DNA from 3 places in the Streptomyces sp. NPDC034084 genome. Region 1 is predicted to be linked to each of the others. Evidence: riboswitches for the same ligand, from Rfam matches in the RefSeq annotation. Region 1 holds a riboswitch; each other region holds the start of a gene.
The links. A riboswitch is a leader RNA that binds a small molecule or an ion and turns the genes downstream of it on or off. The one in region 1 is predicted to bind cobalamin.
Positions count from the first base shown of each region.

Region 1 (3,052 bases):
GCGGTCGATGTCGGCGACCTCGACGGGCCGCCCCTCCCCGTTGAGGACGGGCCGGTGCTCGACCCGCCCGGCGTACGAGAGGGTCCCCCCGAGCCGTACGCCGAGGGCGCCCGCGAAGGAGGCCTCCACCGGCCCCGCGTTGGGGCTCGGATGCTTCGACGCGTCCGCCCGCCAGGCCCGTACGGCTCCGCGCGGGTTCCCGCCGGCGACCGTCGCGAGGGCGGCGGTCAGCCGGGCCCCGGGCCAGCCGGCCAGGTCGTCGAGGCGGGCCGAGGCCCAGCCGTACCTCCGGTACCGGGGGGACTTGTGGCCGACCATGGCGTCCAGGGTGTTGACGGCGCGGAAGCCGACGAGCCCCGGCACGCCCGCGACGGCGCCCCAGAAGAGGGCACCGACAACGGCGTCGGAGGTGTTCTCGGCGACGGACTCGACGACCGCGCGGGCCATCGCGGGACCGTCGAGGGAGTGCGGGTCGCGTCCGCACAGGTGCGGCAGCCGTTCCCGGGCGACCTCCAGGTCCCCCGCGGCGAGCGCTCCGCCGATGGCGCGGGCCTCGCGCCCCAGGGTCGTACCGCCGACGACGGCCCAGACGGCGGCGGCGGTGAGCGCGACGGATCCGGCGCGGCTGCCCCGTACCGCACGCGCGGCGAGGGCGCCCGCCGCGACGGTGCCACCCGCGCAGACGGCGGTGTGCAGGGCGCCCCAGCCGCGGTGGTCGCGCCACAGGGCCCGTTCGACCCGGCCGGCCGCGCGGCCGAAGGCGGCGACGGGGTGCCCTCGGCGGGGGTCGCCGACGAGCAGGTCGACGGCGAGGCCCGCGGCCGCGCCGTACGCGAAGACACCGGGGGCTCGGGAAAGTCTGGGGCTGCGGCCGGGCATGGCGCTGTGTCCTCACTCAGGGTCCGCGCCCTGGATCGACGTGACCGGCGGCGAGAGTTCCTGACTCCCGGACCCTTCGGATCCGGTCACAGTGGCGGGACCGCGCCGGATTCGCACCGGACTTCCTCTACTGCCTCCGTAATGGCCTCGGCAGTCCACCACGGCCCGAGAACAGCCGTCAACTCACCCTTGACCTGCACCGTGTCACTGTGCGAAGCACCACAGACACGGCGCCGGAAAGACGGCGGCCGGGCGGCCCGCACCCGAAGGTGCGGACCGCCCGGCCGAGGTACCGGGGACCGTCAGGCGACGATCAGGTAGATGCCGTACGCCACGGCCGTCAGGCACAGGGCGAAGCAGGCGTAGGCGCCGGTGCGGGCCAGGGCGGCGGAGCCCCCCTGGGCGGCGGCCTGTTCCTGCTTGGAGAGGCCGATGACACCGAGGGTGAAGAGGCCCACGAGGGCGACGGTCGCCACGAGGCTGACTCCGAAGACGGAGCCGAGGGCTGCCCAGTCGATCTTCATGCTTGGTTCCAGTTCCTTAGACCGCGGCGGCGGGGGCCGGGGGAGCGGCCGGGTCCGTGGGGACCGGCGCGGGGATGGTGGCCTTCAGGTCCTCGTCCGTGACGGCGGCGACGGAGCCGGCCGGCGGCGGGGTGACGGCCGCGATGGCGGTGGTGACGACGCCCGCGGGCTCGCCGTCGCCGTCGAGGTCGTCGGCCGTGACGTTGTGCTGGTCGACCGGCTTGCGGCGGGAGAGCGTCCAGATGACGCCCGAGCCGGCGACGAGCAGGACCGCGACGGCCACGATGCCCCAGGGGCCCTGTTGGGTGAGGAACTCGGCACCGGCGCCGACCAGGCCGGCGGCGGGCAGCGTCAGACCCCAGGCGACGAACATCCGGGTCGCGGTCGACCAGCGGACGACACCGCCCTTGCGGCCGAGACCGGCACCCATCACGGCACCCGAGCAGGACTGGGTGGTGGAGAGGGAGAAGCCGAGGTGCGAGGAGGCGAGGATGACCGTGGCGGCGCTGGTCTGGGCGGCGAAGCCCTGCTGCGGCCGGAGGTCGGTGAGGCCCTTGCCCATGGTGCGGATGATGCGCCAGCCGCCGAGGTAGGTGCCGAGCGCGATCGCCAGACCGGCCGAGACGATGACCCACATCGGGGGGTTCGAGCCGGGGGCGAGGACGCCGCCGGTGACCAGGGCGAGGGTGATGATGCCCATCGTCTTCTGGGCGTCGTTGGTGCCGTGGGCGAGGGAGACGAGACCGGCGGAGGCGATCTGGCCGACCCGGTAGCCCTTGGCGGTGTGCTTCTCGTCGGTCTTCGCGCCCAGCTTGTACGTGAGCCTCGTGGCGAGCATCGCGGCGAGACCCGCGACGATCGGCGCGGCGACGGCCGGGATGAGGACCTTGGTGACGATCGTCGGCGCGTTCACGGCGGACCAGCCGGCCGACATGACCGCGGCGCCGATGAGGCCGCCGAAGAGGGCGTGCGACGAGCTGGACGGCAGCCCGAGCAGCCAGGTCAGCAGGTTCCACAGGATGGCGCCCACGAGCGCCGCGAAGATCACTTCTGTACGAATGCCCTCTTCGTTGATGATCCCGCCGGAGATCGTCTTGGCGACCTCCACGGACAGGAACGCGCCGACGAGGTTGAGCACGGCGGACATGGCCACCGCCGTCTTGGGCTTGAGTGCACCGGTCGAGATGGTCGTGGCCATCGCGTTGGCGGTGTCGTGGAAACCGTTCGTGAAATCGAACACGAGAGCTGTCACGACCACAATGGCGAGCAGCAGCGTGATGTGTTCCATTTACCCAGGCAATCGTTTGACGTCAGTGGCTCGTCGAACGTAAGCAACCTGGGTGAACGGAAGATGAACTGGGGCGGGCGGCGTGGTGTCCCTATCCGGTGTCAAGAGATTCCGCTTCTGGCCGTCGAGCCTCCCCTGTCCACGATGCGGTCACCCGACGACCGCCGCGAGCCCCGTCCTCCCGGGGTCCGGCCGCCCCGCCCCGACCCCGTCCCCGCCCGCCGGGTCCGCTCCCTGGACAGGACCGTCCGACCGGGCGACCCCGCCGAGGAGACCCACGTCACTCCCCGGAGCTGTGCTCCGGTCTCGGTCCGGCCGGACCGTCCGGTGGCAGAGCCGCCCCGCCCTGGCCGACACTGGT
Region 1 covers NZ_JBVISK010000001.1:55,191-58,242, reverse strand. Annotated here, with positions in the region: gene ACZ51I_RS00310 (cobalamin biosynthesis protein) at 1-879, opposite strand, end outside; cobalamin riboswitch at 915-1,054, opposite strand; gene ACZ51I_RS00305 (hypothetical protein) at 1,182-1,403, opposite strand; gene ACZ51I_RS00300 (inorganic phosphate transporter) at 1,420-2,691, opposite strand.

Region 2 (3,052 bases), on a different contig from region 1:
ATCCGGGTCGCCGGGCGGGAGCGCAGGTAGTACGTCGTCTTGAGGCCCTGCCTCCAGGCGTACGCGTACATCGACGACAGCTTGCCGATGGTCGGCGTCTCCATGAACAGGTTCAGGGACTGCGACTGGTCCAGGAACGGCGTCCGGGCGGCGGCCATGTCGATGAGGCCGCGCTGCGGGATCTCCCAGGCCGTGCGGTACAGCTCGCGCACCTCGGCCGGGACCCAGGTGAAGCCGGCCACCGAGCCGTTGGACTCGCGCAGCGCCTCGCGGGTCTGCGCGTCCCACACGCCGAGCTTCTTGAGCTCGTCGACGAGGTACGAGTTGACCTGGAGGAACTCGCCGGACAGCGTCTCGCGCTTGAACAGGTTGGAGACCTGCGGCTCGATGCACTCGTAGACGCCCGCGATCGAGGCGATCGTCGCCGTCGGGGCGATGGCGAGGAGGAGGCTGTTGCGCATGCCGGTGGACGCGATGCGCTCGCGCAGGGCCGCCCACCGCTCCGGCCAGTTGAGCTCGACGTCGTAGTGGTCGGGGTGCAGGACGCCCCGGGCGGTGCGGGTCTTGTCCCAGGCGGGGAGCGGGCCGTTGCGCTCGGCGAGCCCGGCGGAGGCCTCGTACGCGGCGAGCATGATCCGCTCCGCGATACGGGTGGACAGGGCGCGCGCCTCGGGGGAGTCGAACGGCAGCCGCAGCTTGAAGAAGACGTCCTGGAGGCCCATCGCGCCGAGGCCGACGGGGCGCCACTTGGCGTTGGAGCGGCCCGCCTGCTCGGTCGGGTAGAAGTTGATGTCGACGACCCGGTCGAGGAAGGTGACGGCCGTGCGGACGGTCTCGTCCAGGCGCTCCCAGTCGATGTCCGAACCGGTGACGAAAGCGCCGAGGTTGACGGAGCCGAGGTTGCAGACGGCCGTCTCGCCGTCGTTCGTGACCTCGATGATCTCGGTGCAGAGGTTCGAGGAGTGGACGACGGTGCCGGGCTCGGCGGTCTGGTTGGCCGTACGGTTCGAGGCGTCCTTGAAGGTCATCCAGCCGTTGCCGGTCTGGGCCAGGGTCCGCATCATCCGGCCGTACAGGTCGCGGGCCGGCATCGTCTTGCGGGCCAGGCCCGCCGCCTCGGCCTTGCGGTAGGCGGCGTCGAACTCCTCGCCGTACAGGTCGACGAGCTCGGGCACGTCCGCCGGGGAGAACAGCGACCATTCGGCGTCGGCGTTGACGCGGCGCATGAACTCGTCCGGGATCCAGTGCGCGAGGTTCAGGTTGTGCGTACGGCGCTGGTCCTCGCCCGTGTTGTCGCGGAGCTCCAGGAACTCCTCGATGTCGGCGTGCCAGGTCTCCAGGTAGACCGCGGCGGCGCCCTTGCGGCGGCCGCCCTGGTTCACGGCGGCGACGGAGGCGTCGAGGGTCTTCAGGAACGGCACGATGCCGTTGGAGTGGCCGTTGGTGCCGCGGATCAGCGAACCGCGGGCGCGGATGCGGGAGTAGGAGAGGCCGATGCCACCCGCGTGCTTCGAGAGGCGCGCGACCTGGTGGTAGCGGTCGTAGATGGAGTCCAGCTCGTCCTGGGGGGAGTCCAGGAGGTAGCAGGAGGACATCTGCGGGTGGCGGGTGCCGGAGTTGAAGAGCGTGGGGGAGGACGGCAGGTAGTCCAGGCGGCTCATCAGGCCGTACAGCGCGGCCACTTCGTCGAGGGCGCGGACCGAGTCGTCCTCGGCCAGGCCGCAGGCCACGCGCAGCATGAAGTGCTGCGGGGTCTCGATCACCTTGCGGGTGATCGGGTGGCGGAGCAGGTAGCGCGAGTAGAGGGTGCGCAGACCGAAGTAGCCGAAGCGGTCGTCGCCGGCCGGGTCGACGGTCGCGTCGAGGCGTGCCGCGTGCAGCGTGACGAACTCTGCGGTGCGGTCGGCGATGAGGCCCTCGCGGTGCCCGACGGCGACGGAGGCCGAGAAGGAGACGGCGCCCTGGCCGGCGGCCTCGTCGGCGATGGTGAGGGTGAGGAGCCGGGCGGCGAGCCGGGAGTACGCCGGGTCGTCGGCGATCAGGCCGGCGGCCGCCTCGGTGGCCAGCTCGCGCAGCTCCGCCTCGTCCGACAGGGCGCTGCGGCCGCGGAGCGCGGCGGCGGCGACCTTGCCGGGGTCGGTGTCCGGGAGGTCGGCGGTGAGATCGGTCAGGGTCCGCAGGAGTACGGTCCCGGGGCCGTCGGTCTCGATCGCTGCGGCCGGATCGGCGGGCGCGATGGTCACGTGGGGCTCTCCCTCGCTCGGCTCGGGGCCGCGGGCGGGAGGCGGGCAGGCGGGCACCCGTACGCGCGGGTGCGCCGCGTCCACCGGCCCACTCCGCGAGGCCCGGACGTCTGTGGCACCCGGAACGGACGGACCGGGCGCGCTGTCGGCAGGTCTTCGGACTCACCGCGTACGAAACCGCACGAAGCACACCGTTGCGGGACAGTTCCGGATTCGCGCCGGATTTCCCTGCGTCGACAGCGAGGACGAGCATACATGTGGGGGGCGCCGCTCGTGGCACCCCCCACATGTTGTGTCGGGTCGGGGGCTACAGCTCCAGGGCGTACGTCCGCAGCGCATGGCCCGGGACGGGCTCCCAGTCCCGCTCGGGGGTGCGGACGAAGCCGAGCCGCTCGTAGATCCGGTGCGCCGAGACCATCAGGCCGTCCGTGGAGAGGACCAGGCGCGCGCACCCGGGGAGGGCCGCCGCCCGGTCCACGCAGGCGCGTACGAGGGCTTCCCCGATGCCCCTGCCGCGGGCTTCCGGCGCGACCACGAGCATCCGGAACTCGGCCTCGCCCGGGACGGCGATGTCCGCCCAGGGGGTGCCGCCGTGGGCGAAGGTGACGCCGCCGGTGATGCCGCCCTCCGGGCCGACGGCGACGAGCACCTCGCTCTCGCGCGCCCGCCGGGCCGTGTCGCGGAGCACGTCCAGGTAGAAGTCGTCCTCGCCGTGCAGCAGCAGCCCGTCGTTCAGGTAGGTCAGCCCGGTGAGGTCACCGAATTCCTCGTACTCCTCGGGCCGTACCGCCCTGATCGTGAAGTCCATG
Region 2 covers NZ_JBVISK010000004.1:262,633-265,684, forward strand. Annotated here, with positions in the region: gene ACZ51I_RS16345 (ribonucleoside-diphosphate reductase subunit alpha) at 1-2,243, opposite strand, end outside; cobalamin riboswitch at 2,374-2,496, opposite strand; gene ACZ51I_RS16350 (GNAT family N-acetyltransferase) at 2,551-3,051, opposite strand.
Region 2: another riboswitch for cobalamin. It lies ahead of ACZ51I_RS16345 (ribonucleoside-diphosphate reductase subunit alpha); the one in region 1 lies ahead of ACZ51I_RS00310 (cobalamin biosynthesis protein).

Region 3 (3,052 bases), on a different contig from region 1:
TCGAGCCCGGCGAGGGCCTCCGGGCCCGCCAGTGTCGGAAGCAGTGTGCCCCACAGGCCCGTGACGGTCCGGGGGGACAGCCATTCGCCGTTGTCCCTGCCGAGGGCCTCCAGGCCGATGGTGGCGGCCACGACCGTGCGGGCGAGGTCCTGCCGGCGCCCGGCACCGACGGCGAGCAGTCCCTCGTCGGCCGCCTCCGCGAGCCGCTGCTGCACACAGCTCTGCCACTCCTGGCGCAGAGTGAGATCCGTACGGGAGTCACCGGCGCAGCTGAGCCGGAATCCGGCGCGGACGACGACGTCCTCGCGGACCAGTCGGGCCAGCGCGTGCGAGGTGTCGACGAGGTTCTGCAGGGCGTTCGACACCTGTCCGTACACGAGGCGGGCGGCCCGGCGCAGGGTGCTGCGGGCCTCGTCCTCGACGGCGCCGGCGACGGCCGCCTTGTTCTCGAAGTGGAAGTGGAGCGCGCCGGGGCTCACGCCCGCTCCCGAGCTGATGGCGGACAGCGTGGCCAGGGCGTAACCGTGCCGGTCGAACTCCCCGGCCGCCGACCTGATCAGCGCGTCACGGGTGCGTGCAGCCCGCTCTTGTTTGGTCACCGATGGCTCCACGACTGTAAACCGACTGCTCGGTATTGTACGAGCGGAGGCCGCGCCTCGGTGCGCCGGCGTCGGGCCTCGACCGCGCGCTCCGGCAGGCCGAGGAGTCGGTGCGGCGCCCCGGCAGGTTCACGGCGGATCGCTTACCAGGGCGGCCGCGCCCGACCCGTGAGGAAAAGGGCGAGGCCCGCTGTCGGACACGGGGGATCTCCGACAGCAGGCCTCTGTTGAATATTCTACGAGATCGTCGGGAGTGGTTCGCCCCCCGCCGAGTACCTCCGCGGGACGCCGGTGGCGAAGGGTGCCCGGAAGGGGTACATCTCCCCTGAGACGCGGACACGGCCGCCGCCCGGCGCCGGGCACCCTCGACCGCGTCGCCGGTGACGACGAGGAGGTCGCGGTGGACGGCAGAAGCACAGGGTTCGTGCATTCCTTCAATCGTCTCGGCGGGTACGGCTTCGTCGTCCCCGTGGGCTCCGAGGAACAGGTGTACTTCAGCGCCGAGGACATCGAGGGCGAGGAGCGAACGGTCTCCGAGGGCCAGCAGATCTCCTTCGTCCTGGTCCTCGGCGAGGGCCGCTTCGAGGCGAAGGAACTGCGTCTCTGACACCGGCCGGGCCCCGGGGCGCGGCCGGCGCCCGGTGGTACTGTGCCGAGGCCAGTCGCACCTTTGTACGCACCTGAACGGGTACGTCCACGGGTCAGGGAATCCGGTGGGAGACCGGAACTGACGCGCAGCGGTGAGGGCGACGGGCGGAGCATCGGCCACTGGGCGGCACGACGGGCCCGGGAAGGCGCTCCGTCCGGCTGACCCCGAGTCCGAAGACCTGCTGGCGGCCCCGGCGGCACGCCGTCGTCCGGGGAGGACCGTACGACAGGCTCCGCGTATGAGCCGTGGCCGCAGAGGAAGTTCCCGTGCCGCTCGCACACCCCGTCCGCTCCGCCGTGCTCACCCTGGCCGGCGCCCTGCTCCTCACCACGACGGCGACCGGCTGCGGCGGTGGGCCCGCCGACGCGCCGGGGAAGGGCGCGGCCGCCCGGGCCGGGTCCCCGGAGTCCGGCTTCCCGGTGATCCTCGACGACGACTGCGGACGGCCGGTCCGGGTCGACCGCGCCCCGCGACGGGCCGTCGCCCTCGACCAGGGAGCGGCGGAGATCATGCTCTCCCTCGGCCTCGCCGACCGCATGGTGGGCACCGCCACCTGGACGGACCCGGTGCTCAAGGGCCTGGAGAAGGAGAACGCGAAGGTGCCCCGCCTCGCCGACCGCTACCCCTCCTTCGAGAAGGTCCTCGACGCCGAACCCGACTTCGCGGCCGCCTCCTTCGCGTACACCCTCGGCAAGGGCGGGGTGGCGCCCCGCGAGCGCTTCGAGCAGCTCGGCGTCCCCACCTACCTCTCGCCCACCGACTGCGTCGGCAAGGACAACGGCGGTGACGGCGACGGCGTCCGCACCCGGCCCCTCACCATGGACACGGTCTACGGCGAGATCCGAGACCTGGCCCGGGTGTTCGCGGTCCCCGAGCGGGGCGAGAAGCTCGTCGCCGGGCTCAAGGCCCGGGTGGCGAAGGCCACGGCGGCGGCCGACGTCACGGGCGCCACCGTCCTCTACTGGTTCTCGGACTCCAAGTCGCCGTACATGGCCGGCTGTTGCGGTGCGCCCGGGATCGTCAGCCACGCGCTCGGGGTGAAGAACGTCTTCGACGACACCCGTGAGGAGTGGCCCCAGATCAACTGGGAGACCGTCGCGGACCGCGACCCCGACGTCCTCGTGCTCGGCGATCTGACCCGCCGCTCGCAGTCGGCCGAGAGTGCCGCGAAGAAGATCGAGTTCCTGGAGTCCGACCCCGTCACCCGGAACATGACGGCGGTACGGCGCAAGCGGTACGTCCTGCTCAGCGGCCAGGCGATGAACCCCACCCTCCGTACCGTCGAGGGCGTCGAGAAGGTGGCGGCCGCGCTCCGCGCGTACGGTCTCGCGAAGTGACGGCAGGTGAGGGCGCGTCCCGCGAGGTGGTGGTACGCGCCGGTGTCACGGTGCTGCTGTGGGCGGCGGCCGGGCTCGCGCTCCTCTGTCTGTCGGTGGCCGTGGCCATCACCATCGGCCCGGCGGACCTCGGGGTCGGCGAGGTCGGGTCCGTGGTCGCCGCCCACCTCGGCGGCGGCGCCTCGGACCTCTCGCCGATCCGCGACGGGATCGTCTGGGACCTGCGACTGCCCCGTACCCTCCTCGCCGCCGTCTGCGGCGCCGGACTCGCCGTCTGCGGTGCGGTGATGCAGTCGCTCCTGCGCAACCCGCTCGCCGACCCCTTCGTCCTGGGCGTCTCCTCCGGCGCCTCGACCGGCGCCGTCGCGGTCGTCGTCCTCGGCGTCGGCGGAGGCGTCCTCTCCGTCACCGGCGGGGCGTTCCTGGGGGCGGTGGTCTCCTTCGCGCTGGTCCTGCTGCTCAGCCAC
Region 3 covers NZ_JBVISK010000002.1:1,199,243-1,202,294, reverse strand. Annotated here, with positions in the region: gene ACZ51I_RS10930 (ScbR family autoregulator-binding transcription factor) at 1-599, opposite strand, end outside; gene ACZ51I_RS10925 (cold shock domain-containing protein) at 1,024-1,206, shown strand; cobalamin riboswitch at 1,257-1,434, shown strand; gene ACZ51I_RS10920 (ABC transporter substrate-binding protein) at 1,515-2,585, shown strand; gene ACZ51I_RS10915 (FecCD family ABC transporter permease) at 2,582-3,052, shown strand, end outside.
Region 3: another riboswitch for cobalamin. It lies ahead of ACZ51I_RS10920 (ABC transporter substrate-binding protein); the one in region 1 lies ahead of ACZ51I_RS00310 (cobalamin biosynthesis protein).